Regions from separate parts of the Microbacterium hydrocarbonoxydans genome, predicted to be linked through region 1. Evidence: riboswitches for the same ligand, from Rfam matches in the RefSeq annotation. Region 1 holds a riboswitch; the other holds the start of a gene.

Region 1 (14,659 bases):
GGATGCCGCGAGCTCGGCCCCCCTCGCGCCGAGCACCTGCTGCGGAGTGCCGTCGGCGAGCACGACGGTTTCTCCCTCCGACCCAGTCCCCCCGCCCGCAGCCCCGAGCACGATCACCCGCGTGACGAGGGGCAGCCAGACGTCGATCCGGTGCTCGATGACGACGAGAGTCGCGCCGGTGGCATCCAGGGCGGCGGCGACGGCATCCCGCACGTCCTCCACGCCGCCGGGGTCGAGGTTGGCGGTCGGCTCGTCGAGCAGGATCGCGCCGGGGCGCATCGCCAGCACACCGGCCAGCGCGAGACGCTGCTTCTGCCCGCCGGAGAGCGCGGCGGTCGAGCGATCGAGATCGACGTCCAGGTCGACGGCCGCCAGCGCGGCGCGCACGCGGGTCCAGATCTCGTCACGGGGAACGCCGAGGTTCTCGCATCCGAACGCCACGTCATCGCCGATCCGAGCGAGGATCGTCTGGGTGTCCGGGTCCTGCAGCACCATCCCGACCCGACCTCGAGCGGCGGTCGGAGACTGCCCGTCGACAAGCAGCTCCCCCTGGGTCTCGCCCTCGTCGGCACCACCCAGCACACCGCCGAGCCCCTGCAGGAGCGTCGACTTGCCGGACCCCGATGCCCCGAGCAGGAGCACCCGCTCTCCGGGCTCGATGCGGAGGCCGACGCCGCGCATCGCCCAGCGGCGCCTCGTCGCGTACCGCCACCCCCAACTGCGGGCTTCGAGGGTGGCGGCCGCGTTCTTGTGCGCGTCCGTGGCCTCGGTCACACCCGTGCAGCGACCTCGCGGCCGGCGGCGAACCGACCGAGTGCGCCCGTGGCCGCGAGTCCGCGAGCGATCAGCCAGGCTCCGAGGCCCGCGATGACCGCGCCGGAGATCGTGGTGGAGGCGATGTAGACAGTGGTGAAGAGAGTGTCAGCGCCCGCGTACCAGAGGATGCGGTCATTGATGCCGCACGCGAGCCCGGCGCCGGCGCCGGCGAGCATCACGACGGGCAGCCGCCAGACGCCGTAGAGGAAGAGCAGGAAGATCAGCTCGGCGCCGAGGCCTTGCACGAGTCCGGACACGATCGTGAGGGGTCCCCACTCGTTGCCCACCAGGGCGGAGATGGTGGCGGCGACGAGCTCGGTGTAGAGCGCGGCACCCGGCTTGCGGATGATGATCGCGCCCAGCACGCCGGCGATGAGCCAGGGGCCGGCCAGCAGGCCCTGCACGCCGGGCAGGAGCGGCTTCAGGATGCTGCTCGGTACCTCGTAGCCGACGTTCCAGAGCAGGAAGATCAACGCGCAGGCGACGGCGATGACGCTCGCGACGACGATGTCGACGACCCGCCAGCGCCAGAGCTCCGGTCGACCGAGCCCTCCGGACGTGACTGCGGTGGGTGCCGATCCCGTGGTGGATCCGGACGTGGATGCACTCATCAGTAGCTCCTCCCTGCGCTGGCATGACCCAGATCAGGTTCGACGGTCGAAGCGCGATTCGCTCCCTCTCAGCCCGGCTCGCCGGACTCCCGTGGTTGTCTTCCGATCTTACCCAGTGGCGACACTCCCGCGCGATCCCGGTGCAGCGCCGCTGATCTCCGACGGGATTCGGTACCGTGAGGAGGTGACCGCTCCCCACTCCGTCGAGGCCGCAGACTCCGAGGCCCCGCTCCCCAGGGATGCCGCGGACGTCCCTGAGCAGACGGATGTCGCGGAGAGCAGTGATGCCATCAAGCCTGCCGATGACACGGATGCCGCAGATTCGCCCGAACCGCAGTGGGCGGAGGAATCGAGCGGCGGCACCCCGCTGACCTGGGTCGACCCGATCGCAGTCGCGCAGCAGACCACTCTCCTTCCACTCGACGAGACTGCGGAGGCGTCGACCGGCGGCGGAGAGCTGCTGAAGGATGCGCATCTGCGACCCGCGATCGCGCGCCCCGGAGTTCTGGTCCCGCTCGGAATGCTCGTCGGGTTCCTCGCGACCTATGCGGGAACGACGATGCTGTGGCCTCTGCACGAGGTGGCACCGACGGTGCAGTCCGTCGAGTTCGAGCCGACCGCGTCGCCGGCAGCCGTCATGACCTGGCCGTCCCAGGGGAGCGCGGCCGTGGGCGTCGGCGGAATCGGCACGAGCTCCTCGTCGCTCGATCCAGCCGTGATCGCGAGCGTGACCAAGGTCGTCTCGAGCATGATGGTGCTCGACCGAATGCCTCTGGCTGTGGGCGAGCAGGGGCCGAGCTTCTCGTTCACGTGGTCCGATTCCGTGGAGTACTGGGACTACCGACGCTCCGATCAGTCGGCCCTCGACGTGCCGGTCGACGGATCGCTCACCGAGTACCAGCTCCTGCAGGGGACGCTCCTGGGTTCGGCCAACAACTACATCGACCGCCTCGCGGAGGAGATCTGGGGATCGCAGTCCGCCTTCGCCGACGCCGCCGCCGAGTGGTTGAGCGACCGCGGACTCGACGGCATCACGATAGCGACCCCCTCCGGTTTCGACGACCGAAACAAGGCCACCCCCGAAGCGCTCGTGGCGCTTGCCGAGGTGGCCATGGAGAATCCCGTCTTCGCAGGGATCGTCAGCACCCCGTCGGTGGATCTGCCCGGTGCGGGAACGGTGCGCAACACGAACGGGATGCTCGCGGATGCCGGCGTCGTCGGGGTGAAGACCGGCACCCTCGGGGACAGCTGGAACCTCCTGACCGCCAAGGACATCACGGTCGACGACACGACCGTGCGGGTCTATGCGGCTGTTCTCGGTCAGGCGGACGACGACCAGCGCCTCGCGCAGACGCGCTCGCTGTTCACCCAGGTTGAGACGGCGCTCGCCGAACAGGCGCCGGCGGTCGCGAAGGGCACAGTGGTCGGCACGGTCACGACGCTCTGGGGAACCACCACCGAGGTGGTGACGGATGCCGATGCCGACGTCGTGCTGTGGAACGGCGCGTTCGCCGAGTCGTCGGCGACCTTCCGTCTGGGAGATAGCCGCGAGGAGGGCGACGAGGTCGGCACACTCACGAGCGTCGGGCCGCTCAACACGATCACCACGTCGCTGTCGCTCGCGGACGACGTCGAAGCCCCGAGCCCGTGGTGGCGCCTCACGCACCCGCTCGAGCTGTTCGGGGTCATCGAACCCGAGGAGTGACCTGCCCAGCCGGTGCTGGTGCCGGTGTTGATTCCGGTGTTGATGCCGGTGCTGGTGCCGGTGCCGGTGCGGTTTGACCGCAGTGCAGAACGCCCCACCCCGGGTCGACCGGGATGGGGCGTCCGACTTCCGTTGCGTCGCCGCGGCGATTCCTGTGACGGTTTCAGCGGCGACGCCGATCAGGCCTGCGGGCCGCCGGCATCCGGTCGTTCGACGACCGACTGCGCGGCGGCGGCCTCGGCCGTCGGGACCTGCGGCCCCACGGATGCGCCGACCTGCGCTGCCGCTGCCTCGTCGTCCGCGTCGCCGCTGACGACCACAGGCGTGGATCCCGTGAGCGCGTCTTCCGCGTCGAGGTCGGTCGCCGCCTGCTCGAACTGCGACTGGTACAGCCGCCAGTAGGCGCCCTGTGCGGCGATGAGCTCGTCGTGCGTGCCCTTCTCGACGATGTCGCCGTGCTCCATCACGAGGATGAGGTCGGCATCGCGGATCGTCGACAGACGGTGCGCGATGACGAAGGAGGTGCGCCCCTGACGCAGCGCTGCCATGGCGTGCTGCAGCAGGACCTCCGTGCGGGTATCCACGGCCGAGGTCGCCTCGTCGAGGATCAGGATCGATGGCTGGGCGACGAACGCGCGCGCGATCGTGATCAGCTGACGCTCGCCTGCCGAGACGTTCGACGCGTCCTCGTCGAGCACCGTGTCGTATCCCTCGGGGAGCGCGTGCACGAAGCGATCGACGTAGGTCGCCTTCGCGGCTTCGAGGATCTCCTCATCGGTCGCTGTGGAGCGGCCGTATCGGATGTTCTCGCGGATGCTGCCGGCGAACAGCCAGGGATCCTGCAGCACCATGCCCGTGCGGGAGCGGAGCTCGTCGCGGGTGATCTGCGAGATGTCCTGACCGTCGAGCAGGATGCGCCCGCCGTTCAGCTCGTAGAACCGCATGATGAGGTTGACGAGGGTCGTCTTGCCCGCACCCGTCGGTCCCACGATGGCGACGGTCTGGCCCGGCTCCACGCGGAAGGACAGGTCGGTGATGAGCGGACGCTCGGGGTTGTAGGAGAACGCGACGTTCTCGAACTCGACGACGCCCTGGCCGTCGACCAGCTTCGGAGCGTCGGGGGCGTCTGCCTCCTGCTCCTCGGTGTCGAGGAGCTCGAAGACCCGCTCGGCCGACGCCGTGCCGGACTGCACGACCGCGGCCATTCCGCCGAGCTCCGACAGAGGCTGAGTGAACTGCTGCGAGTACTGGATGAACGCCTGGACGTCACCGAGCCGCAGCTGCCCGCTGGCCACCATCAGACCGCCGAGCACGGCGATGCCGACGTAGGTGAGGCTTCCGACGAAGGTCATCGCCGGCATGATGATCCCGGAGAGGAACTGCGCCTTGAAGCTCGCCTGGAACAGCTCTTCGTTCTCGTCCTTGAACTTGTCGAGGGCGTCCTGCTCGCGGCCGAAGACCTTGACCAGTGCGTGACCGGAGAAGGCCTCCTCGACGCGGGCGTTCAGACGACCGACCTTGCGCCACTGCGTGCCGAAGGCCTTCTGCGACCGCGGGCCGATGACGCCGAAGATCACACCCATGAGCGGAAGAGCCACGAGCGCGACGAGGGCCAGCTGCCAGGAGATCGAGAACATCAGCACGAGCACGCCGACGACCGTCAGGACGGCCGTGATGGCGCCCGACAGCGACTGCTGCATCGTCTGCGTGATGTTGTCGATGTCGTTGGTGACGCGGGAGATGAGGTCACCGCGCTGCACCTTGTCGAAGTACGACAGCGGCAGTCGGTTGATCTTCGCCTCGACCTGCTCGCGCAGCCGCCACATGGTGCGAACCATGATGACGTTGATGACGTAGCCCTGGATCCAGCTCAGGAACGCGGCTGTGACGTAGATGGCCAGCACCGCGATGATGACCCACCGCAGCGCCTCGAAGTCGACGCCGTCGCCGACCCGGAAGTTCCCGAGAGCCGAGACCTGGTTGGCGAAGTCGTCCTGGCCGCCCTGGCGGAGGGCCGACACCACGTCGTCCTTCGACGTGCCGTCGGGGAACCCGGGGAAGTCCCCGTTCGGCTGTCCGAGCTGCACCGAGATGAAGCCCTTGTAGATGAGGTTCGTGGCCTCGCCGAGCACCTTCGGTGCCGCGACGGTGAGCACGACGCCGACGGCTCCGGCGATCGACACGAGGATGAACCACACAGCCGACGGCTTGAGCAGTCCGATCATGCGGCTGAAGCTCTTGCCGAAGTTGTCGGCCTTGCCCGGTGCGACGCTGTCCCAGCCGCCGCCGTTCTGCCGAGCCTTCTCGGCGAGCTCTGCCTCGTACTTCTCCTCGTCGGTCATCTCGGGCTCGACGGTCGTGGTGCCGGCGGCGTTCTGTCCTGCTGCCCGCTCGCGGCGTGCTTTGCGCGTGTCCTGCTCGCTCATGCGTCCACCCCCAGCTGCGATTCGACGATCTCTCGATAGGTCGTGCTCGTCTCGAGGAGCTCCTCGTGCGTGCCGACACCGACCATGGTGCCTCCTTCGAGGACGACGATGCGATCAGCATCCGTGATGGACGAGACGCGCTGCGCGACGACGATCTTGGTCACGTGCGGCAACTCCCGCCACAGCGCCTGCCTCAGGCGGGCATCCGTGGTGAGGTCGAGCGCTGAGAACGAGTCGTCGAACACGAGGATCTGCGGCTGCCGCACGATCGCGCGTGCGATGGCGAGACGCTGGCGCTGACCGCCCGAGACGTTGGTGCCGCCCTGGGTGATGCGGGACTCCAGGCCCTCGGGCATCTCCTCGACGAAGTCTCGGCCCTGCGCGATCTCGAGCGCGTGCCAGAGCTCTTCGTCCGTCGCGTCCTCGCGGCCGTACCTCAGGTTCGACGCAACGGTGCCGGTGAACAGGAAGGGGCGCTGGGGCACGAGACCGATCGTCGCCCACAGGGCTTCGACGTCCGCCGCGCGGACGTCTGTGCCGCCGACGAAGACCGCACCGCCCGAGGCGTCGAAGAGCCGCGGGATCAGCGAGACGAGCGTCGTCTTGCCTGCACCGGTCGACCCGACGATCGCGACCGTCTCGCCCGGCTCGGCGGCGAAGCTGATGCCCGTGAGCACCGGTGAATCGGCGCCGGGGTAGGTGAACTCGACGCCATCGAAGGCGACGGAGCCCGGGGTCGGGAAGTCGGTCACGCCGTTCTCCGGGCGCTCCATGCTGGACTCCGCGTCGAGGACCTCGCCGATGCGCTCAGCGGAGACCGCGGCACGCGGGATCATGATCGCCATGAAGCTCGCCATGATGACACCGCCCATGATCTGACCGATGTACTGCATGAAGGCGAAGATCGTGCCGACCTGGACCGTGCCGCTGTTGACCTCGATGCCACCGAACCAGACCACGGCCACGATCGTGACGTTGAGGATCAGCATGAACAGCGGGAAGAGGAGCACGAAGAGCGAGCCGACCTTGCGGCCGACCACCATGATGTCGGTGTTGGCGCCGCGGAAGCGCTCTTCTTCGATGCGCTCGCGCACGAAGGCGCGAACGACGCGCACTCCGGTGAGCTGCTCGCGCATGACCCTGTTGACGGTGTCGAGCTTGCCCTGGTAGCTGCGGAACAGCGGCACCATGCGGCTCACGACGAGCCCGGCGACGATCAGCAGCAGCGGCACCGAGACGGCGATCAGCCAGCTCAGGCCGATATTGGTCTGGACGGCGAAGATGATGCCGCCGATCGCGAGCAGCGGGGCGGTGACGAGCATCGTGGCGCCCATCATCGCGAGCATCTGCACCTGCTGCACGTCGTTGGTGTTGCGCGTGATCAGCGAGCCGGCGCCGAACTGCGAGACCTCGCGCTCGGAGAAGCCGCTCACCTTGCCGAACACGTCGGCGCGGATGTCACGGCCGGCCCCCATGGAGGCACGCGCGGCGAAGTAGGTGGCGATGACCGAGGCGATGATCTGGCCGAGGGACACGGCGAGCATGAGCAGGCCGGTGCGCCAGATGTAGTCGGTGTCGGACTGTGCGACGCCCTTGTTGATGATGTCTTCGTTCAGGCGCGGCAAGTAGAGGGTCGCGATCGCGCTGGCGAACTGGAACACCAGCACGGCCACGAGCAACCACTTATAGCGGGCGAGATAGCGGACGAGGATTTTTCCCAGCACAGGCGGACTTTCTAGGAAGGATGAAGTGGCAGGTCTCTCGGCGGGCGGACGCAGGCCGACGATCGCGCACATGCAAGAGTGCCATGAACCGACGACATTCGTATCCCCCTGCGGGTGGACCTTCGCTCACAGCGAACCTTTTCGGGCGCGGGCCAGCGGTTTGTGTACCGTGGCAAAGAACTCGCGACGAGGCCCGGCGGCGTGACGCGACGAGCGGATGCGCGTCAGAAGAGCGGATGCTCCGGCACGTACTCCCTGGCCCCGGCGCCGGCATCGGCGGGGAGGTCGTCGATCGTCGCAGGGTCCCACCGCGGATTGCGGTCCTTGTCGATCAGCTGCGCCCTGATCCCCTCGACGAGGTCGGGATGCTGCGTCACGAACCACATCACCCGCCGGTACTCGCCCTCGAGGGCGGCACGGAGGCCGGGCAGAGCCCGCGCCTCGCGCACGGCATCCAGCGTCACCGCGAGCGCCGTCGGCGCCAGGCCTTCGAGCAGATCGGCGGTCGCGTCGGCGTCCGCCGCCCCATGCGCCCGGAGGCGCGCCACGATCTCGGCGACCGAGTCGGCCGAGAAGGCCTCGTCGATCCACTCCCGGGACGCGGGAAGCGCCGACGGCTCGGGCGTCTCGTCGAACAGCAGCACGATCTCCGACGGACCGGTGGGATCGGCGCGGTAGGCGAGCGCCTCCCGCAGTGCGTCGAGTCGCTCGGAGGGGACGATGTGATCCGCGAAGCCGAGGAACACGGCATCGGCTGCGTTCATCGTCGACCCGGTCAGGCCGAAGTACTCCCCGAACCGGCCCGGAGCGCGGCCGAGCAGCCAGGTGCCTCCGACGTCAGGGGTGAAGCCGATGCGCGTCTCGGGCATCGCGAGCTTCGAGCGCTCGGTGACGATGCGGATGGCGGCGTGCCCGGAGAGGCCGACGCCTCCACCCATGGTGATGCCGTCGGCGATCGTGACGAGCGGCTTCGGATACTCCGCGATCATCGCGTTCAGCGCGTACTCGGCGCGGAAGAACTCCGCCGTCTCGTCCGCGCGTCCCGCCACGATCTGGGCGTGCAGGCCTCGGACGTCACCGCCGGCGCACATGCCGCGCTCCCCTTCGCCGTCGATGAGCACGATCTGCACATCGGTGTCGTCGCGCCATGATTCCAGCGCCTCCGCGATCGACCGGACCATCCCGACATCGAGAGCGTTGATCGCCTCCGGACGGTTGAGAGTGAGTCGACCGAGAGCGCCTTCGGTGCGGATGAGGACCCGTGGGGCGGCGTTGAGTTCGGTCACGCGTGCCAGGCTACCCCGTCGACTGACCCTTGCATCCGAGTGCGTTTGTACGGTAAATGCACGATCCGGCGGCTTTTCCGGCAGGATAGACAGAACTGCCCACTGCAACGAGAGGTCGCAGATGCCCGACGGACAGGTGCTCGAATTCACGCGCGTCACGAAGCGCTTCAACGACGTGACGGCGGTGTCCGACTTCTCCGCGCGCGTCGAACCCGGTGTCGTGACCGCTTTCCTCGGCCCGAACGGCGCCGGCAAGACGACCACGCTGCGCATCCTGCTCGGCCAGGTGCGTGCCACCAGCGGCACCGCGACCATCGGCGGCATCGCTTTCCCTGAGCTGCGCCATCCGCTGCGCACGATCGGCTCGGTGCTCGAGGAGACGGTCTACCGCCCGCGGCGCTCGGCCGCGCGTCAGCTGACGATCGCAGCCAAAGCCAACGGCATCCCTCTGTCCCGCGTCGACGAGGTGCTCTCCCTTGTCGGCCTCGAGCACGAGAGCGAGGGCCGCATCGGCAGCTTCTCTCTCGGCATGCGGCAGCGGCTGAGCGTCGCGCACGCCCTGCTCGGCGACCCCGGCGCGCTCGTGTTCGACGAGCCGGCGAACGGCCTCGATCCCGAGGGCATCCGGTGGATGCGTCTGCTGATGCGCCGACTCGCGGACGAAGGACGCACCGTCCTCGTCTCCTCGCATGTGCTGAGCGAGATCGAGCAGGTCGCCGATCATGTGCTCGTGCTGTCCAAGGGCCATCTGGTTCTCTCCAGCGACATCGAGAAGCTCGCCGATCCGTCGACCGGGGCGGTCGTCGTCGACGCCGCCGATCGCGCAGCGCTCACTGCCGCGCTGTCGGCCGCAGGGCTCGAGGTCGAGGTGCTGCGCTCCGGACTCACCGTGCGCGGAAGCGATGCCGGCACGGTCGGCGCGATCGCGGCATCTGCGGGCATTGCGCTCAGTACCCTGGTGCAGCGTGGACCCACGCTGGAAGACGTCTTCATCGACCTCATGCGCGGCGGGCGGTTCTCCCCCGGCGCCCTGACCTCGGCGGCGCCGACCGTGGCTCCCGAGGCCCTGGCCGCGCCCGTGTCGGCGGGTGTCGGTGCGAGTGTCGCCGAAGCGGAGGCCGCCTCGGATGCCGAAGCGGGCGACGAGGAGGCCGTCTCGGATGCGGACGCGGAGGCCGCCTCGGATGCGGACGCGGAGGCCGTCTCGGATGCGGACGCGGAGGCCGCCTCGGATGCGGACGCGGAGGCCGCCTCGGATGCCGACGCCGAGGCCGTCTCGGACGCCGCCGAGGTGCAGGCGGATGCCGACGCCGACGCTGCCGACGCCGCAGCAGACGTCGAGTACGCCGCGGCCGAGCTCGGATATGCGGCAGACGCCTCGGACGCGAACGACGCCGAGGACGCGGCGGACGTCGTCTCCGAGGCGGCGGACACGCACGTCGAGGACGGTCAGATCGAGGCCGGCGAGGCCTCGGATCCCGCTCCCACCTCGGCCCCCGCACCGACCCCGTCGTTCGACGACATCCTCTTCGGCGCACCCGCAGCGGCAGCGGCCGACGAGGCGGCGGCCGTCGACGAGACGCCGACCGAGGAGGCAGCCCCCGAGGATGCTTCGACCGAGGATGCGTCCGGGGTCGAGTTCTTCGCCGAGCTGCAGGACGCCGACGAGTCATCCCCAGAGTCGGACGTCGACGCCGGCGACGCGGAGACCACGAGCGAAGGCGATCCGGACGACCCTCGTTCTGCTGCCGTCAGCTCGATGCTCGCGGCCGCCGCACGGGCCTACTACGAGGACGAGCCGCGCGACTACCCGCTCGGCGAGAACACCGCCGCCGAGGATGGCGATGCGGACGCCGCGCACTGGTCCGTCGCGAGCACCGGAGTGATCGACCAGGTTCCCGGCGCTGCGGTCGACTCCGCCGATGCCCCGGCCATCGAGCACGGTGAGGGCGAGCACCACGAGCACCACGAGAGTGAGCACCACGAGCACCACGAGGGCGAGCACCACGAGCACCACGAGGGCGAGCACCACCACTCCTGACCGCTCGTCGGACTCTCGATGAGAACGCCCTCCGCGCCATACGGCGGCGGAGGGCGTTCTTCGTCAGGAGCCCGCGGTGGCGGGCGTCACGCCGGGCGCGGTCGGATCACCGGGCGGCGGCTCCCCTTCGACGCGGGGGTGGGCGCCGTGGCGACGATCTCCTCGACGTCGGCGGGCTCATCCGAGACGTCGAGGCGGAGGGCCTGGGTCAGTGCGAGTCCGTGGCGCGTGGTGAGGATCAGACGGCGGTACTGGTCGTCGCCGGCGAGATCGATGACCACGCTGGGCCGACGCCTGCGGATCAGCACGAAGTCGACGCTTCCCGCGGCCTTCCAGGTTCCGGCGGCGAGCACGCCCGGAATGTGCGTCCCGGGGTTCGGCACTCCACGGAGCCAGGTCCATGCGTCGTCGATCAGCTGGACCTTGGTGATGGTGTCCCTGGCGAGACGCAGGTTGTCGCGGTGGAAGCTCGCTGCGCGCTCGATCGGCGAGAGCACGATCTCGAGTTGCGTCTGGTCCAGCAGCAACGTCACCATGCGTCCAGTCTGCCAGCGGCGCTCTCCGAGTTGTCTGTGTCTTGCTCACAGGAAGGCAACGATCCGTTGTCGGGTCCCACTGTTCCGCTCCTCTTCCATACTGATGTTCCGCTCGACATTCGAACAAATATACTAAACTCGGAGCATGCCTTCCACCACCCATGACGACCTCGATGAACGCATCGAGCTGCTCGATTCATGGGTCGAGACCCGTCGGCAGATCGCCTGTCTCGAGGCGGAGGCGTCGAGCCTTCTCGCACGCCGCATGCGCCTCGGCAGAGCCGACGGCGACGAGCACTCGCACCATCGAGACTCCATCTATCGATCGATGATCGCCGAGTACTCCGCGGCTGGCCGGATAGCCCAGGGGAGCATCGAGTACGCGTTCACCGACGCTGCGTTCCTCGAGAAAGGGCACCCGCATGTGCAACAGGCGTTCCGCGCCGGGATCGTCTCGGCGGCCCACGTGCGCGAGATCGTGCGGGCGGCAGGGGTCGTCCACGAGGCTGTCAACAACGGCAGAGCGGATGCCGACGCGCTGCAGCGCTACGACGTCGTCGCCGTGACGGTCGCCGAGAAGGAGACCCCGGCCCGCACGAAGGCGCTTCTCACAGGTGCGGCCGCGGTGCTCGCGGGTTCCACGACCACGGCGCGCCACGCGCGAGCGGCCTCCGAACGCACCGTCAGCGTGCGTCCCGTCGGTGATGGGCTCGCCGTTCTGACGGCCGTGCTTCCCGACTACCTCGCCGCAGCGGTCATCGATCGGCTCACCCAGCTCGCGCGTGCCGTCATCGCGGCGCGCGCAGACCGTGAACCGGTGCTCGAGCCGATGGATGACGGCGACAGCCCCCTCTATCCCGACGACATCGCTCACGACTCGGCCTCCCGCGACGACCATGCGATCTTCGGAGACGGGACGTTCACGACCGATCCCACCACTGATCCCACGACAGGTCCCGCCGCGGGCCCCACTGTCGAGCAGGTCCCGGCCGACACTCGCACGATCGATCAGGTCAGGGCCGATCTGCTGATGGATCTGCTCCTGGCGGCGGAACCGAGTGCGGAGAACGGCTCAGGACTCGACAACATCCGCGGTCGGATCCACGTCACCGTCGCAGCGACGACTCTCAGCGGGTGCGACGACCGTCCGGCCGAACTCGACGGGCACGGGCCACTGCATCCAGACGTCGCCAGAGACCTCGCCGGGCGCATGCCCGGGTGGTCACGGCTGTTCCTCGATCCCACGGGCCTCGTCGTCGAGACCGACAGCTATTCGCCGACCGAGGCGATGCGCAGACACCTCCGCGCCCGAGACCAGCACTGCCGATTCCCCGGATGTCGGATGCCGGTGCACCGGTGTCAGATCGACCACACCTTCGACCACGCCAAAAGCGGCCGGACCGCGATCCACAATCTGGCTCACCTGTGCGCCGGACATCACGCGCTGAAGCATCCCGATATCGCAGACGCACACCGGTGGACGGCCATCCAGCTCCCAGACGGCGCGATCGACTGGACGAGTCCCCTCGGTCGGACCTATCGAGACGACGCCAAGCGACGGGTCATGTTCGTCTGAAGCAGCCAAGTTCTGCGAACCTGGTCGGTGCTTCGGCCTACTGAGCCACATCCTCAGCAGAAGGCGCGGCAGACGCCCCCGCAGAAGCGGCAGCACCGGGCGTGGCAGAAGCCGCAGCGCGCGCTGCAATGGGCAGAGCGGCTTCGATGCGCTGCAGCTCCTCCTCGCCATGCGCGGCGGTGAGGAACCAGGCCTCGAAGACGCTCGGCGGCAGGGCGACGCCCTGCTCCCGCATCGCGTGGAAGAACGCGGCATACCGGAACGACTCCTGATCCTGGGCCTCGGCGTACGTCCGCGGCGCCGTCGCGCGGAACGACGCGCTGAACAGGTTCCCCGCGTGCGCGACCGCGTGAGTCACACCGGCATCGGTGAGAGCCTCGTCGAGGGCGCGGGAAACACGGGCCGCGGCCGCGTCGACCGTGGCGTAGACCTCCGGCGTCGCGAGCCGCAGGGTCGCAAGACCTGCGGCGACCGAGAGCGGATTGCCCGACAGCGTCCCCGCCTGGTAGACGGGTCCCAACGGCGCGAGCAGATCCATGACGTCGGCCCGGCCGCCGAGCGCAGCCAGCGGCATCCCACCTCCGACGACCTTGCCGAAGGTGATGATGTCAGGCAGGTACTCCTCGCCCGCCTCGGCCTGGAGACCCCAGAAGCCGGCCGGATGCACGCGGAAGCCCGTGAGCACCTCGTCGAGGATGAGCAGTGCGCCATGAGCGTGGACGGTGTCGGCGAGCAGACGATTGAAGCCGGGCAGGGGCGGGACGACGCCCATGTTGGCCGCCGCGGCCTCGACGATGACGGCGGCGATGCGCTCACCGTGCTCCGCGAACACGGCAGCGAGAGCATCGGGGTCGTTGTAATCGATCACCAGCGTCTGAGCGGCGATGGGGGCAGGAACGCCGGCCGAGCCCGGAAGCGCCAGCGTTGCGACACCCGAACCCGCCGCGGCGAGCAGCCCGTCGGAGTGCCCGTGGTAGTGGCCCGAGAACTTCACCAGCAGATCGCGGCCTGTCGCGCCGCGCGCGAGGCGGATCGCCGTCATCGTGGCCTCGGTCCCGGTCGACACCAGGCGCACGCGCTCCACGGGCCGCGCCTCGCCGACGCGCACGCGGTCGGCGATCAGGGCCGCGAGCTCGACCTCTCCCTCGGTGGGGGCACCGAACGACAGGCCTCTGGTCGCGGCCTCCTGCACCGCGGCGACGACCTCAGGCTGCGCATGACCGAGCAGCGCAGGACCCCAGGACGCGACGAGGTCGACGTACTCGTTCCCGGCCGCGTCCGTCACCGTCGCACCCGACGCGGACGCGAGGAAACGCGGCGTCCCGCCGACCGAGCCGTATGCGCGCACCGGCGAGTTCACACCGCCGGGGATCACCTCGCGGGCAGCGGAGAACAGGTCGTCATTGCGGTCGGTCACAGCACACTCCTCAACGATGCGCGGAGCTCTCCCGGCATCCCCTCCAGGCTATCCCGCACACCTGAGCACAGGACTCAGATGCCGGGTGCTCTCCGGGCACTCGACCGAGACGAGGTCAGCCGCGCAGCCAGCGTGCGGCTTCGGTCGCCCAGTAGGTGAGGACGACGTCCGCGCCCGCGCGCCGGATCGACAGCAGCGATTCGAGGACCGAGGCACGGCGATCGATCCAGCCGTTGGCAGCGGCGGCCTCGATCATCGCGTACTCGCCGGACACCTGGTAGGCCCACACCGGAATGCTGACGGTATCCCTGACCTCGCGCAGCACGTCGAGGAAGGCCATCGCCGGCTTGACCATGACGATGTCCGCGCCCTCCTCCTCGTCGACGACCGCCTCGCGTACGCCCTCGCGGCGGTTGCCGGGGTCGAGCTGGTACGTGCGGCGATCGCCCGTGAGCTGGGAGTCGACGGCCTCGCGGAACGGGCCGTAGAACGCGCTCGCGTACTTGGCCGCATACGCGAGG
Region 2 (14,659 bases), 810 kb from region 1:
AGGACCATGCGGACGACGCTGATCGCCTCGGTGTTCGTGACCCGGTAGCCGCCCTTGAACTCGCTCGGGATCTCGAGACGCTGCAGCATGTCGGAGATCTGCGGGCCGCCGCCGTGCACGACGACCGGCAGGACGCCCACATAGCGGAGGTAGGCGATGTCCTGCGCGAACGCCTCCTGCAGCTCGTCCGAGACCATGGCGTTGCCGCCGTACTTGACCACGACGATCTGGTCACGGAACTTCTTCAGCCACGGGAGCGACTCGATGAGCGTCGCTGCCTTGACGGCGGCGACGTCGGGCGTGGTGTCCTGGATGTCGGTCATGAGGCGTAGGCGCTGTTCTCGTGCACGTAGTCGTGGGTCAGGTCGTTGGTGAGGATCGTCGCTGTGGCCTCGCCGACCTTGAGGTCGATCACGAGATGGGTCGCGCGAGGGGTGAGGTCGACCTCCTCGCGGGGGCGATCGGGGCCGCCCTCGCTGCACACGCGCACGCCGTTCATCCAGACGTCGACGTCGTAGGGGTCGAACTGCGCGCTCGTGGTGCCGATCGCCGCCAGCACCCTGCCCCAGTTGGGGTCGTTGCCGAAGATGGCGGCCTTGAACAGGTTGTTGCGAGCGACCGAGCGGCCCACCTCCACGGCTTCCGCTTCGGTCGCCGCGTGCTGCACCTCGATGGTGATGTCGTGGCTGGCTCCCTCGGCGTCGCCCTGGAGCTTCACCGCGAGCTCCTGGCTCAGCTCGGCGAGTGCCGCCGTGAACTCCTCGACGCCGGGCGCGATGCCGGATGCGCCGTTCGCCAGCAGGGTGACCTGGTCGTTCGTCGACATGCAGCCGTCCGAGTCGAGGCGGTCGAAGGTCCTCCCGGTCGCGGCGCGCAGCGCGGCATCCGCTTCGAGGGGCTCGAGGACCGCATCGGTCGTGATGACGACCAGCATCGTCGCGAGACCCGGTGCGAGCATGCCGGCGCCCTTGGCCATGCCGCCGATGGTCCAGCCGTCGCGGGTGACGACGGCGGTCTTCGACACGCTGTCGGTGGTCATGATGGCTTCGGCGGCGACCTGGCCGCCGTCGGTCGACAGAGCCGCGATCGCCTGTTCGGTGCCCGAGAGGACCTTGCCCCTGAACACCTCGTCGCCGACTCCGATCAACCCGGTCGAGCAGACGAGGATGTCTCCCGCACTCACTCCGAGCAGCTCAGCCGCCTTCTCAGCGGTCTGGTGCGTGGTCTGGAATCCGAAGCTCCCGGTGAAGCAGTTCGCACCGCCGGAGTTCAGCACGACGGCCTCGACGACGCGGTCGGCGGCGGCCTGCTGCGACCAGATGATCGGGTTGGCCTTCGCGCGGTTGCTGGTGAACACCGCGGCGCCGACCTTGCGGGGGCCGCGGTTCACGACGACGGCGACATCCGGCTTGCCGGTCGTCTTGAGTCCGGCCGCGACGCCGGCGGCTTCGAATCCTGCGGGTGCGGTGACGCTCACGGCGCGACTCCGTTCACTGAGAGGGCGCGGGACTCTGGCAGTCCCAGCGCGAGGTTCATGGACTGGATGGCAGCGCCTGCGGTGCCCTTGACGAGGTTGTCGACCGCCGTCACGACGGTGACGCGGTTCGCCGACCGATCGATGGCGAGACCGATGAGCGCCGTGTTGGCGCCCAGTACGTCGGCCGTCCGAGGGAACTGCCCGACGGGGAGAAGCTGCACGAAGGTCTCGTCGCCGTACGCATGTTCCCAGGCGTCCCGGATCTCAGCGTCGCTGACATCGCCGACGATGGGAGCCGTCGACGTGGCGAGGATGCCGCGTGACATCGGGACGAGGACCGGGGTGAAGGAGATGCGGATGCTGTCGCCCGCGGTGCCCGATGCGGCGGCGAGGGCCTGGCGGATCTCGGGGATGTGCCGATGCGTGCCGCCGACCGCATACGGGTTGGCGCTGCCGAGGATCTCGCTGGCGAGCAGGTTGGTCTTGAGGCTCTTGCCGGCGCCGGACGGCCCGACGGCGAGGACCGAGACGATGTCTCCCGGATCGATCACGCCCGCGGCGACTCCGGGGGCGAGACTCAGGCTCACCGTCGACGCGTTGCAGCCCGGGGCGGCGATCCGCGTCGCGCTGCGGAGCGTCTCGCGCTGCTTGGCACCGCCGACCAGCAGCTCCGGGACGCCGTACGCCCACGGCTCGTGGAAGTCTCCGCCGTAGAAGGCGTCCCATGAGTCCGCTGAGGTGAGGCGGTGGTCTGCTCCCGCGTCGATCACGAGCGGGGTGTCGCCGAGGGCATCGGTGTACTGCCCCGACTGCCCGTGCGGCAGGGCGAGGAAGACGATGTCGTGCCCCGCGAGCGTCTCGGGCGTGGTGTCCTGCAGAGTCAGATGGGCGAGCGAGCGCAGGTGCGGCCGATGCTGCACGAGCGGCTGCCCGGCGTTCGAGTGGGCGGTGACGGTGCGGATCTCGATGTCGGGATGCGAGGCGAGAAGGCGCAGGATCTCGCCGCCCGCGTAGCCGGATGCGCCGGAGACGGCGACGGAGTACGTCATGCTTCTACCTTAACGGTCGGACCCCTCGTCGAACGCGGGGTGCTGTGTCGGGACCGGGGCGGCGACGCCGGCACTCGACAGCCGTGCGTGAGCAGGCAGAAGCGCAGGGTCGCCTAGAGTCGGCGGTCGCTGCGGCGTCGGCGCACGGCGATGACGCTCGGAGCGAGCGTCAGAGGGGCAGTGGCGGCCGAAGGCATGCCGCGACGATAGCGCGCTCGTCGCGGCATGCGCAAATCCGGCGCGTCATGTGGTGGGTGCGGGCGATTCCGCGGCCGCGAAGAACGCCCGCTCGTGCTCGCTCGATACGGTGAAGGCGCGCAGCATCCGCTGTCGCCCCGCGGCGTCCGTCCGGTGTGCTGCGGCCATGACGTGGTCGATCGCCTCCTCCGTGGCCGCGGCGAAGGCGGGGTCGGCATACGTCTCGAGCCACGACGCGTACGGATGCCGCGGGTCGCGCGCGAACGCGTCCAACTCCCCCGCATGCAGGCGCCCGCCGAGGTCGGTGTACAGCCAGAAGCACGGCAGCAGTGCGGCGATCAACTCGTCGTAGTCGCCGCCGAAGGCCACGGATCGCAGATGATCGAGGTAGGCGACGGTGGCCGGGGCGGGCGTCGCGGCGAAGGTGCGGGCGTCTCCACCGCCCGCGGGTGCGAGCCAGGACGCGTGGAGTTCGAGCTCGCCGACGATCGCCCCGTGCGCCGAGTGCGCCCAGAAGGCCTGCTCGTGCGAGGTGGGGGCCAGTCGCGCGGCCTCTGCGAGCACCCTGGCGTAGTCCCTGAGGTAGAGCGCATCCTGGCCGAGGTAGAAGAGGAACAAGTCGCGCGCGAGCGTGCCGTCCGCGAGCGCCGTGATGAACGGCAGCTCGTCGATGTCCGCTCGCACGGAGGCGATGCGCTCCCACCAGTCCTCTCGGATCTCCTCAGCGGCCGCGGCCGTGTCCAGGCCACCTCGTCGCCAGAGTCCGGCGAGATGGCTGACGGGCCCCCTCCCTTGTCCGACCTGGAGCGCCCCGCCCGCTCGGAGAGACTCCCGCAGCCACGCACGGGCGGCCGCCACCGCCTCGACGGGGGTGAGCCCTCGGGCCAGCTGAGTCGCGAGCGCGGAGGAGAGCGAGCATCCCGTGCCGTGCGTGTGCGCTGTCGCGATCCGGGCACCCGGATACCCGTGGCGCAGCCCGCCGGCCGAGTCGACCAGAGCGTCGGGGACCTCATCTCCGTCGAGGTGCCCGCCCTTCACCAGCACCGCGACCCCGAAGCGCTCGGACAGGACATCGGCTGCGGCGAGCGCGGCCTCCCAGTCATCGACGTCCTGCCCCGTGAGGACCGCGAGCTCTGCGAGATTCGGGGTGACGATATCGGCGTGACCGAGCAGCCCGAGCAGCGCGGATTCGGCATCCGGATCGAGCAGACGGTCGCCGCTGGTGGCGACCATGACGGGATCGAGCACGACGATCGGCGGCCGGACCTCGTCGAGCCAGTCGGCGACGGTGCGGATGACGTCGGCATCCGCGAGCATCCCGATCTTCACCGCATCGACGACGATGTCGTCGGAGATCGCGTCGAGTTGAGCGCGCAGGAACTCGGGCGGCGGGACGTGGACCGCACGCACGCCACACGTGTTCTGCGCCGTGAGGGCGGTGAGCACCGCCATGCCGTATCCGCCGTTCGCGGCGATCGACTTGAGGTCGGCTTGGATGCCTGCGCCTCCTGACGGGTCGCTGCCGGCGATGCTCAGCACCCGCGGCGCGCCGGCTCCCCGCCATCGATGGACGAACTCCTGTGCGGTGGCTGCAGGATCATCGGCCGCGCAGAGTGCGGAGACGACCGCGAGCCCCGCGGCCCCTGCGGCACGAAGCGCCTCGGTGTCGTCGATGCGCACGCCGCCGATGGCCGCGCAGGGGACCGGGCTGGCAGCGGCGAGCGCCTCGAATCCATCGATGCCGAGTGCCGGAGGATGATCCGGCTTGGTGGCCGTGGGGCGGATGACCCCGACCCCGAGGTAGTCGACGGTCCCCTCCGGGAGGGCGAGCACCCCCTGCAGGTGCTCGGGGGTGTTCGCCGTCAGTCCGATGATCGCGTCGGGACCGAGCACCTCCCTGGCGCGGAGCACCGATGCGTCTCCCTGGCCGAGATGGACACCATCGACGCGTGCTCCCTGCTCCCGTGCGGCGAGCGCGGCATCGAGCCGATCGTTCACCACGAGCAGCGCGCGCCCGTCGATCACGCGCGAGAGCTCGATGAGCAGTGCGGTCGTGTCGGCATCCGTGGCCGCCTTGTCTCGCAGCTGCACGATGCGCACTCCCCCGTCCACGGCCTGCCGAACGGTCTCGACGACGCCGCGCGCGCCGCACAGGTCGGGATCGGTGACGAGGTACAGAGAGAGGTCGGCGATCACAGCGCGCGCTCCTCGACTCGCGCTGCGGGCGCGAGGTCGTGCGGCTGGATCGCGGCGAGCGCATCGAGGAATGCGACGGCGAAGCTGCCCGGACCGGATGCCTGAGCCGCCGCGTGCTCGGCGGCGACCGTGTAGACGAGGGTCGCTGCGGCCACCGCGGTGAGCGGGTCGACGCCGCCCACCCGTGCTGCACCGAGGAACGCGGCCATCACAGCTCCCAGGGCGCACCCGCCACCGGTGACGCGGGTCAGCAGTTCATCGCCGTTCGCGAGGCGGATGACACGGCGTCCATCGGTGATCAGGTCGACGGGTCCCGACACCGCGACGACCGCACCATGGCGGGCGGCGAGCGCGATCGCGGCATCGGCGGCCGCATCCGTCGCATCGGTCGCATCCACCCCGCGTCCGCCCGCACTCTGGCCGGCCAGGGCGAGGATCTCGGAGGCGTTTCCCCGGATCGCCGTCGGGCGGGCGGCGGCGAGTTCCTGCGCGAGTGCGGTCCGGACCGGGAGCACGCCGATCGCCACCGGGTCGAGCACCCAGGGCGTGCCGGATGCCGTGGCTCCGGCGACCGCCTCTCTGCTCGCCGCGCGCTGTTCGGGGGTAGGCGTCCCGAGGTTCATCAGCATCCCGGATGCGACGCCGGCGAAGAGTCCCGCCTCGTCGACGATGTCGACCATCGCGGGCGCGGCGCCGAGGGCCAGCAGAACGTTCGCCGTGAAGCCGGTGACGACGCTGTTCGTGATGCAGTGCGTGAGCGGCGGGGCGCCACGCAGCGCGGAGAGGAGCTCCGCGGCTGAGGCCGCGAGGGTCGGATCGGATTCTGGACGCAGACGATCGCTCATGGGCGACATCCCTTCGCTAGTACGAACTAGATCAGGTTCGACGGGTCTGTTCTCAGCCGCCGATGCGGCACCCCGTGTCACTGCTGGCAGTCTAGCGATGCGCCCCCTCTCGGCCCTCGCTCCCCGGTCTATGCGGGCAGCGGTGGTCACTTTCGCATCCCTCAGCCCCGTTTCGGATGCGTTATCGACCCCGCCTGGCATGCGCAGACAGCGGTGGTCACTTTCGCATCCCTCAGCCCCGTTTCGGATGCGTTATCGACCACGCCAGGGACGGGACGGAGAGGGACGGATCGGGACGAGGAGGGACGAGGAGGGACGGGGCGGGAGCGCGGCCGCTCGTCAGGCGAGGAGCCGCAGCAGTGCGAGCTCGTCGGTGCGAGTGAGGCCGGCCCGACGATCCCGGTCGACGCCGCGCTCCTGCTCATCGCGGATCACCGTGGCGATCGTGTCCTCGAGGCGCCTCAACTCCCCGCCGGCCGCGCGGTAGCGGGCGTTCGATCGCGACATGAACCCGGTCATCTCCGCGGGCAGCCACAGGGGCAGCGACCTCTCCCCTGCCCAGTACTCCACGCCGTTCGCGCCGAGCCATTCCTCGGTGGCGGAGACGACCTCCCCGGCGTGTCCGGCGTGCTCGCGCACGACACTCAGGACATCGGCAAGCGGATGCCGGTCCCCGATCGTGTTGACCGTTCCCGTCGCATCCGTGGTGATGATGAACTCCACCAGGTCGTCGACGTCGATGATCTGCAGGTCGCGCCCCTCCGTGGGCGGCAGCAGGACCGGCCCACCCTCGGCGCGCAGGAAGGCGGCTGCCCAGTATCCGAATCGATCGCTGGGATCCCCCTCCCCCGCGATCAGCCCTGGCCGCACGATCAGCGCCCGGTCGTCGAGCGAGCGCACCGCGTTCTCGGCTGCGACCTTCTGCGGCCCGTACTCGTACTCGTCGCCGGGGGCGGCCGCATCGTGCAGCGCAGCCGTCTCGTCCGCCCCGATCGTCTTGTCGTCGGAGTACGCCGACATCGACGAGACGTACGTCCACCGTGCGGCTTGAGACCCGAGCGCCGCCACCGCAGCCTCGACATGGGCGGCCGTCGACGAGACGTCGATCACGTGATCCCACTCCCGACCGGAGACCGCGTCGTACGCGTCATCGTCGTCCCGGTCTGCGAGCACCAGGCTCGCCCCGTCCGGCGACGGCCGCCCGCCCCGGGCGAGACACATCACCGTCGCTCCGTTCACGAGCAGTCGTCTGGCGATGCGGCCGGACAGCCACCCCGTGCCGCCGAGGATCAGTACGTTCGTCATGCCCTCATGCCACCACGCGCCCGAGGCTGAGCGGAAGGGGCTTCCGCTCAAGGCAGAGACGGCACTCAGTCCTTCTGCAGGTCCGCGAGCCCGTCGAGCACCGGCACCTTCCAGGTCGGGTCGGGGCGCCAGTTCTGCCATTCCGGATCGAAGGGCCATTCCCCCGCGCGGAACGACGCGATCGCCGCGTCGGCGTGACGTTCGATCTGCGCGGCCTGCTCACTGGTGAGGCGGCCCTGCTCGATCGCGGCGATCAGCTCGTCCTCATCCTTCAGGTGCACCTGGCCGTCCGCCTCGATCTCCACGTCGAGGATGTGATCGGACGAGTAGGTGTCATGGTCGGTCCGCAGATGCGCGTTCTCGAGATTCACGTACCACCCCGCGAACTCCCACCGCGTGCCGTCGACTTCGCTCCAGAACAGCCACACCGACCAGGCGGCTCCCGCCGGTGCGATGCGAAGGATGCCATGGCCCCACCACTCCTCCACGATCCGGGTGCGCGGGTCGAGCCAACGGCGCTCGAGCGGTACCGTCCGAATGCGTTCACCTGCGGGCGTGCCCTGCCCCTCCTGCAGCGTTCCCGGTGCGAGCCAGGCGATCAACCCGCGTTCGTCGTCCCGGACGACGCGCATCGGCGTGATCGTCGAGGCATCACCCGGCTGCCAGCCCGGTTTGCGGTAGTGCCAGGAGATCTGATCACCCGGCCGGAGGAATGGAGCCTCGCCCATCGGGCGGACACCATCCGGCACCGCCGCGGGCGTGCTGTGGGGAAGGATGCTCACCTCGCCACGGTACCTCGCAGCGTCGCCGGGCCCAGGACGGCACGGCGGTGGTTCGCCTACACCCCGCGCGCGGCGATCGGCCTTCGCCCGTGCGTGAACTGCATGCCGAATCGGGATGCAGTTCACGCATCCGGCGTCAGTCGCGGATGACGGCTCCGAAGCGCTCGGCGGCGACGGCGACTCCGGCGAGCTTCGCCTCGGTGGCTTCCGCGGCGGTGAGCGTACGGTCGTCGGCGCGGAAGCGCAGCGCGAACGTCAGGCTCTTCTGTCCGTCGGCAACACCCTCGCCGCGGTAGTCGTCGACGAGTCGGATGGACTCGAGAAGCGCGCCCGCCCCGTCGGACAGCGCAGCGCGCACATCGCCTGCGGGGACGTCGGCGCGGACGACGAGCGACACGTCCTGCGTCGCCGCGGGGTAGGTCGACAGCGATGCCGCCACGGCCCGAGGCCTCGCGAGCGTGAGGATGCCGTCGAGATCGAGCTCGAGCACGGTCGCTCGTCCCGGAAGATCGGCCGCCGCTGCGACCTCCGGGTGCACTTCGCCGACGTATCCGACCTCGACTCCGCCGACCGACAGCACGCCGGTGCGTCCAGGGTGCAGCGCGGCACGCTGCCCCTGCGCCACGTCGATGTCGACGCCGGCCGCCGCCGCGATCACTCGCACGGCATCGAGGGCTTCGGGCAGCCCGGCGGGCTCGGCGGCGCGTCCCGGCTGGCGTGCGACGACGTTCCCGGTGAACAGCGCCGCGACGTGGCGGTGCTGCGGCGGGATCGATGCGTTCAGCGCCTCGAGCGTCTCGTCGGAGGGGCGGATGCCGAGCGGCGGGACCTCATCGGTGCCGTACTCGACACCGGGCTCGGGAAGGAACACAACACCGGTCTCGAACAGCGCGAGGTCGGTGAGACCGCGCGAGATGTTGCGGTGCGCGATCTGCAGGAGCCCCGGGATGAGCGAGCGGCGCAGGAACGGTGCGGAGCCGTCGAGCGGGTTCGCCAGGCGGATGCTGGGCAGATGCGCCCCGGATGCCGATCCGTGCTGATCGTTCTCCGCCTCGGTCGTGAAGGGGAACGACGGGGTCTCGACGAGGCCCGCAGCAGCCAGCGCGTCGGCCACGCGACGGCGGCCCTGCTGGTGAGCGGTGAGACCGCGTCCGGACGGCGGGGTAGGCAGCACGGAGGGGATGCGGTCGAGACCGTGGATGCGGGCGACCTCTTCGGCGAGCGACCACTTGTCGGTGATGTCCGGGCGCCAGGTCGGCGGGATGACGGTCCAGCCGGCATCCGTCGCCGTGACCTCTCCGCCGATCGTCGTGAGCGCGCCGACGATCTCCTCGTCGGTGTAGTCGACGCCGATGAGTCCCTGCACGAATCCCTTCGGCAGCTCGATGTCGGCGACGAAGACCTCGGCGAACAGCGCGCCGCCCTCGTCGGTGAGCGTCCCTCCGGCGAACTCGACCATCAGGTCAGCGGCACGGCGGGCGGCGACGAACGGCACGAGCGGGTCGACACCGCGCTCGAAGCGCTTGGAGGCCTCGCTGGGCAGCTTGTGCCGCCGCGCGGTCCGGGCGATCGTCACCGGGTCGAACGTGGCCGCCTCGATCAGCACGTTGCGGGTGGTGTCACTCATCTCGGTGGTGCCGCCGCCCATGACCCCGGCGAGGCCGATGGGCCCCGACTCGTCGGTGATGAGGAGATCCTCGGCGTGGAGCGTGCGCTCCTGTCCGTCGAGCGTCGTCATCTTCTCACCGGGCGTCGCGCGACGCACGGTGATGCCGCCGGCGAGCTTGTCGAGGTCGTAGCCGTGCAGCGGCTGCCCCAGCTCGAGCATGACGTAGTTCGTGATGTCGATCAGGATCCCCAGCGAGCGCATGCCCGCGAGGGAGAGCCGCGCGATCATCCACGGCGGTGTCGGCTTCGCGGGGTCGACGTCTCGGACGACGCGCGTGACGAACTCGCTGGCGCCGACGCGCCCGCGGACGGGCGCCGCATCATCGACGATCGCCGTGTGACCGGTGCCCGGCTGCAGCTCGGCGAAGTCGCGCTCAGCGGGGTCGCGGAAGGCCGCCCCCGTGGCGTGGGAGTACTCACGGGCGACACCACGCAGCGAGAACGCGTATCCGCGGTCGGGCGTGACGTTGATCTCGACGGCGACGTCATCGAGGCCGAGCAGGCTGATGGCGTCGGTGCCCACCGGGGCGTCGATGCCGAGGTCTGCGAGCACGAGGATGCCGTTGTGCTCGTCTCCGAGTCCGAGTTCGCGCGCCGAGGCGATCATGCCGTCCGACACGTGGCCGTAGGTCTTGCGCGCGGCGATCGGGAACGGCCCCGGCAGCACGGCACCGGGCAGGGTGACGACGACCTTGTCTCCGGCGACGAAGTTGTGCGCGCCGCAGACGATGCCGCGGATGCCGCCGTGGGCCTCGCCCACATCGACCTGGCACCAGTTGATGGTCTTGCCGTTCGACTGCGGCTCCGCCTCGAGCGAGACGACCTGTCCGACGACGACCGGACCCGAGATCTCGAAGCGGTGCACGTCCTCCTCTTCGAAGCCGACGGTGACCATCGCCGCCAGGACCTCTTCGGGAGTCGCCTCCGCCGCCAGATCGACGTACTCACGCAACCACGAAAGCGGGACGCGCATCACACCACCATCCCGTACTGCTCGCTGAAACGGACATCGCCCTCTGCCATGTCCCGCATGTCCTGCACGTCGCTGCGGAACATCAGGCCGCGCTCGACGCCCATCCCGAAGGCGAACCCGCTGTAGACGTCGGGGTCTATCCCGGCCGCGCGGAGCACGTTCGGGTTGACCATCCCGCATCCGCCCCATTCGATCCAGCGCGCACCGCCCTTGAAGGTCGGGTGCCACAGGTCGAGCTCTGCCGACGGCTCGGTGAACGGGAAGAAGTTCGTGCGGAAGCGCGTCTTGGCCTCAGGGCCGAAGAGCTGGCGTGCGACATGGTCGAGCGTGCCCTTGAGGTGCGCCATCGAGATGCCCTTGTCGACGACGAGGCCCTCGAACTGCGTGAACACCGGGAGGTGCGTGGCGTCGAACTCGTCGGTCCGATAGACCCGGCCGGGGCACAGCACGTAGATCGGCACGTCGCGATCGAGCATCGAGCGCACCTGCACAGGGCTCGTGTGCGTGCGCATGACGAGGTGACGCGATGCAGGGTCGACGTAGAACGTGTCCTGCTCCTGCCGGGCGGGGTGGTCGACATCGAAGTTGAGTGCGTCGAAGTTGAACCACTCGTGCTCGAGCTCCGGGCCCTCGGCGATCTCCCACCCCATCCCGACGAAGATGTCGGAGATCTGCTCGCTGAGCAGCGTGAGCGGATGCCGCGCCCCGACGCGCGTGCGCGACGGCACGGCGGTGATGTCGACGCGCTCCGACTCGAGGCGGGCGGCGACCTCTGCCGCGGCGAGCTCGGCTTCCTTCGCGGCGAGCGCCTTCGTGACCTGGCCACGCCCTTGACCGACCAGCTTGCCGAAGGCGGCCTTGTTCTCGGGCGCCACCTGGCGCATCGAGGCGTTCAGGACGGCGAGCGGGGAGCCGTCGGCGACGTGAGCAGCCCTGGCCGCCTTCAGCTCGGCGATGTCGGCGGCTGCGCCGATCGCTGCGAGAGCTGTCGCGACGGCGGCTTCGACTGCTTCCGGGGTGATTTCGGGAGACTCAGACACGAGATAGGAGTCTACCGGGGGCCGCGGGCCTCGCCTCGCGGGTCACAGCCCGGCAGGCCCGCCGCGGGCGGACCTCAGAGCGGGCCGAACATGTCGACCCCGGCGCGCGGCACCCACACGGTGCGCTCGTGTTCCAGCGCGGCGGCCACATGTGGATCCCTGTTCGCGTCCCGTCGCAGCGCTGCACGTCCGTCTCCGATGACGGCTGCCGGTACGACGAATCCCGAGACGAGGAGGAGCGCCAGCCCGCCGTCGATCAGCAGGATCGGCGTCAGATCCGAGCCCGCCAGCATGGCGGGGACGAAGAAGACGTTCACTGCAGCGAACATGCCCGATGCCGCCACGATGCCCCCGCGCAGAGTGCCGGCCCCGCGCGTCGTGTACGACTCACCCGGGCGCGGGATCCTCCGGCGCTCGCGTCGCAGGAAGAGAGCGGATGCCGCCGCGACGACGCCGCCGGCCGAAGCAGTCGCCACCGCAGCCGTCCACCAGCCGAATACGAGGAACGCCGCGCCCAGGACGACAGCGGACGCACCGAGGGCGAGGAAGGCCGCCCACATCGCCCGACGCATCGCCCTTCCGTCTGCGATCTCGCGCAGTCGCGTGCGCGCATCGGAGCCGTGACGGGCGGACAGCTCCGGATCCAGCCACTGCGCGAGCGTGCGGCTCGACGCGGGCGGATACTGCGAGACCGGTTCGACGTGCATCCGACCAGCCTGCCAGAGGGTCAGAGCGCGCCTGAACCTGTGTTCGTCCCGTCGAACTTGCCTGCGCCCTTCTGCATCGCGATCACCTGGGTCATCGTCGACTCATCGTCCGCTGCGGGGTTGCCTGCCGCATTGATGGCCTGCACCTTCGGGGATCGGCGCGTGCGGATCTCGATCCACCGGGCGATACCGGAGAGGATGAGGCACATGATGATGTAGATCCCGCCGATGACGAACGCGGACTGGAGCACCGGGCGTCCCTGCTGGGAGGTCAGCTGCTTGGCGAAGTACAGCAGCTCAGGGTAGGTGATTATGAACCCGAGCGCAGTGTCCTTCATCGTCACCACGAGCTGGGCGACGACGACGGGCAGCATCGCCCGGATCGCCTGCGGGAGCAGGATGAGTCGCATGACGCCGCTCTTGCGGAGACCGATCGCGTAACCGGCCTCCTTCTGACCGCGAGGCAGCGACTCGACGCCGGCGCGGATCACCTCGGCGAGGACGGAGCCGTTGTACGCCATGAGCGCGAGGACGACTGCCCAGTACGGCTCCATCTTGACGCCGATGACGGGAAGTCCGTAGTAGAGCAGCATCATGAACACGAGCACCGGCACGGCGCGGAAGAGCTCTGTCACCACGGTGACCGGGACGCGGATCCAGGCGTGGTCGGAGAGACGCCCGATCGCGAGGACGAACCCGAGCACGATGCTGAGGACGGCGGCGACGGCGAAAGCCGCCAGCGTGCTGCCGAGCGCTTCGAAGATCTGCGCCCACACGGCACTGAAGGAGAACACGTACCACCGGGACGCCTCGAACTGGCCGCTCTCCCAGAACCGGTAGCCGATGAAGCCGAGCAGCGCGAGGATGACCACCACGGTGGCCACGCCGATGAGACGGTTCCTCAGGATGGCCTTCGGACCGGGGACGTCGTACAGGACGGAAGTCATCGCGCGATCCTCCACTTGTTCTCGAGATAGCGCTGGAGCCAGCTGAGGAGCATGACCAGGGCGACGAAGATCAGGGCGACCCAGAGCAGCACCACGAGCGCGTTCTCACCGCGCTCGCTGAGGTACGACCGCACGGCTCCGAGCTCGAGCACGGAGAAGCCGGCAGCGACGGTGGTGTTCTTGAGGAGAGCGATGAAGACGCTCATCATCGGGGGCACCACGGACCGGAACGCCTGGGGAAGCACGACGAGCGACATGACCTGCCCGAACGGAAGTCCGATCGCTCGCGCGGCCTCAGCCTGCCCGACGGGCACCGTGTTGATGCCGGCGCGGATCACCTCGGCCACATAGGTCGCGGTGTAGATGCCGATGGCGAGGATCCCGAGCACCATCGTGCTCACCTTCGGCAGGCCCAGCTGGGGGTAGCCGAAGATGAAGAAGAAGAAGACCAGGGTGAGTGGCGTGTTGCGGATGAGGTTGACGTAGACCGTCCCCACTCCGCGGGCGATCGGCACCGGAGCGACGCGCATGGCGCCGACGATGATGCCGAGAATCAGCGCGAGCACTCCGCCGCCGAAGAAGAGGGTCAGCGTATTGCTGAGAGCTCGTCCCCAGAGATCGGTGTTGCCGAAGATGACGTCCACGCCACCCTCCCCTTCTTAGGACCGTGCGGGGTGGCTCTTCCGCGGAAGAGCCACCCCGAGTGGGATCAGTACGCGTCGACCTCGGGCTGCTCGACCTCGATGCCGCTGGAGCCGAGGTTCTTGTCGAAGATCGCCTGCCAGATGTCGCCACCGTCGGTGAACAGCTCGTTGATGTGGCCACGCAGTGCGTCGTCGCCCTTGGTGAGGCCGACGCCGTAGCGCTCCTCGGAGAACGGCTCGCCGACGACCATGAGGTTGTCGGGGTCCTGCGCCGCGTAGCCGATCAGGATGGCCTGGTCGGTGGTGACGGCCTGGACCTCGCCCGAGAGCAGAGCCTCGACGCACGCGGAGTACAGGTCGAACTCCTTGGTGGGAACCTCGGGGTAGTTGTCCCGGATGTTCTGGATCGGCGTCGATCCGGTGGCCGAGCACACGGTGGTGTCGGCGTTCAGGTCCTTCTCGCTCTTGATGTCGCTGTCGGAGCCGACGAGCAGGCCCTGCCCGGTGATGAAGTAGGGGCCGGCGAAGTCGATCAGCTCCTTGCGCTTGTCGTTGATCGAGTAGGTGCCGACGTAGTAGTCGATGTCACCGTTGGTGATCGCCTGCTCGCGGTTCGCCGAGGCGATCGGCTTGAACTCGATCTTGTCCTCGTCGTAGCCGAGCGAAGCGGCGATCCAACGGGCGATGTCGACGTCGAAGCCGGTGCGCTCGTCCGTCGTGACGTCGAGGAAGCCGAGCCCTGGCTGGTCCTCCTTGACGCCGACGACGACCTTGTCGCGCTCCTTGATGGCGTCGAACGTGGGGCTGCCCTCGAGCTGCACGTCGTCG

What was found. Region 1 has a riboswitch for thiamine pyrophosphate ahead of BLW44_RS03315 (ECF transporter S component). Riboswitches for the same ligand answer to the same signal wherever they lie in the genome.
Region 2: it holds a riboswitch for thiamine pyrophosphate, as region 1 does, so the genes downstream of both, thiM (hydroxyethylthiazole kinase) here and BLW44_RS03315 (ECF transporter S component) in region 1, are expected to answer to the same signal.

Annotation. Positions count from the first base shown of each region.
Region 1 covers NZ_FNSQ01000005.1:616,548-631,206, reverse strand. Annotated here, with positions in the region: gene BLW44_RS03320 (ABC transporter ATP-binding protein) at 1-681, opposite strand, end outside; gene BLW44_RS03315 (ECF transporter S component) at 771-1,427, opposite strand; TPP riboswitch at 1,421-1,530, opposite strand; gene BLW44_RS03310 (D-alanyl-D-alanine carboxypeptidase family protein) at 1,612-3,132, shown strand; gene BLW44_RS03305 (ABC transporter ATP-binding protein) at 3,312-5,558, opposite strand; gene BLW44_RS03300 (ABC transporter ATP-binding protein) at 5,555-7,282, opposite strand; gene BLW44_RS03295 (enoyl-CoA hydratase/isomerase family protein) at 7,507-8,568, opposite strand; gene BLW44_RS18165 (ATP-binding cassette domain-containing protein) at 8,690-10,609, shown strand; gene BLW44_RS03285 (hypothetical protein) at 10,696-11,145, opposite strand; gene BLW44_RS03280 (HNH endonuclease signature motif containing protein) at 11,291-12,721, shown strand; gene hemL (glutamate-1-semialdehyde 2,1-aminomutase) at 12,759-14,138, opposite strand; gene hemB (porphobilinogen synthase) at 14,254-14,659, opposite strand, start outside.
Region 2 covers NZ_FNSQ01000005.1:1,422,365-1,437,023, reverse strand. Annotated here, with positions in the region: gene argB (acetylglutamate kinase) at 1-323, opposite strand, end outside; gene argJ (bifunctional glutamate N-acetyltransferase/amino-acid acetyltransferase ArgJ) at 320-1,477, opposite strand; gene argC (N-acetyl-gamma-glutamyl-phosphate reductase) at 1,474-2,526, opposite strand; gene BLW44_RS07260 (bifunctional hydroxymethylpyrimidine kinase/phosphomethylpyrimidine kinase) at 2,770-4,920, opposite strand; gene thiM (hydroxyethylthiazole kinase) at 4,917-5,765, opposite strand; TPP riboswitch at 5,757-5,850, opposite strand; gene BLW44_RS07250 (NAD-dependent epimerase/dehydratase family protein) at 6,105-7,070, opposite strand; gene BLW44_RS07245 (ribonuclease FAU-1 family protein) at 7,136-7,852, opposite strand; gene pheT (phenylalanine--tRNA ligase subunit beta) at 7,989-10,493, opposite strand; gene pheS (phenylalanine--tRNA ligase subunit alpha) at 10,493-11,533, opposite strand; gene BLW44_RS07230 (TRADD-N-associated membrane domain-containing protein) at 11,608-12,240, opposite strand; gene BLW44_RS07225 (amino acid ABC transporter permease) at 12,261-13,187, opposite strand; gene BLW44_RS07220 (amino acid ABC transporter permease) at 13,184-13,831, opposite strand; gene BLW44_RS07215 (glutamate ABC transporter substrate-binding protein) at 13,897-14,659, opposite strand, start outside.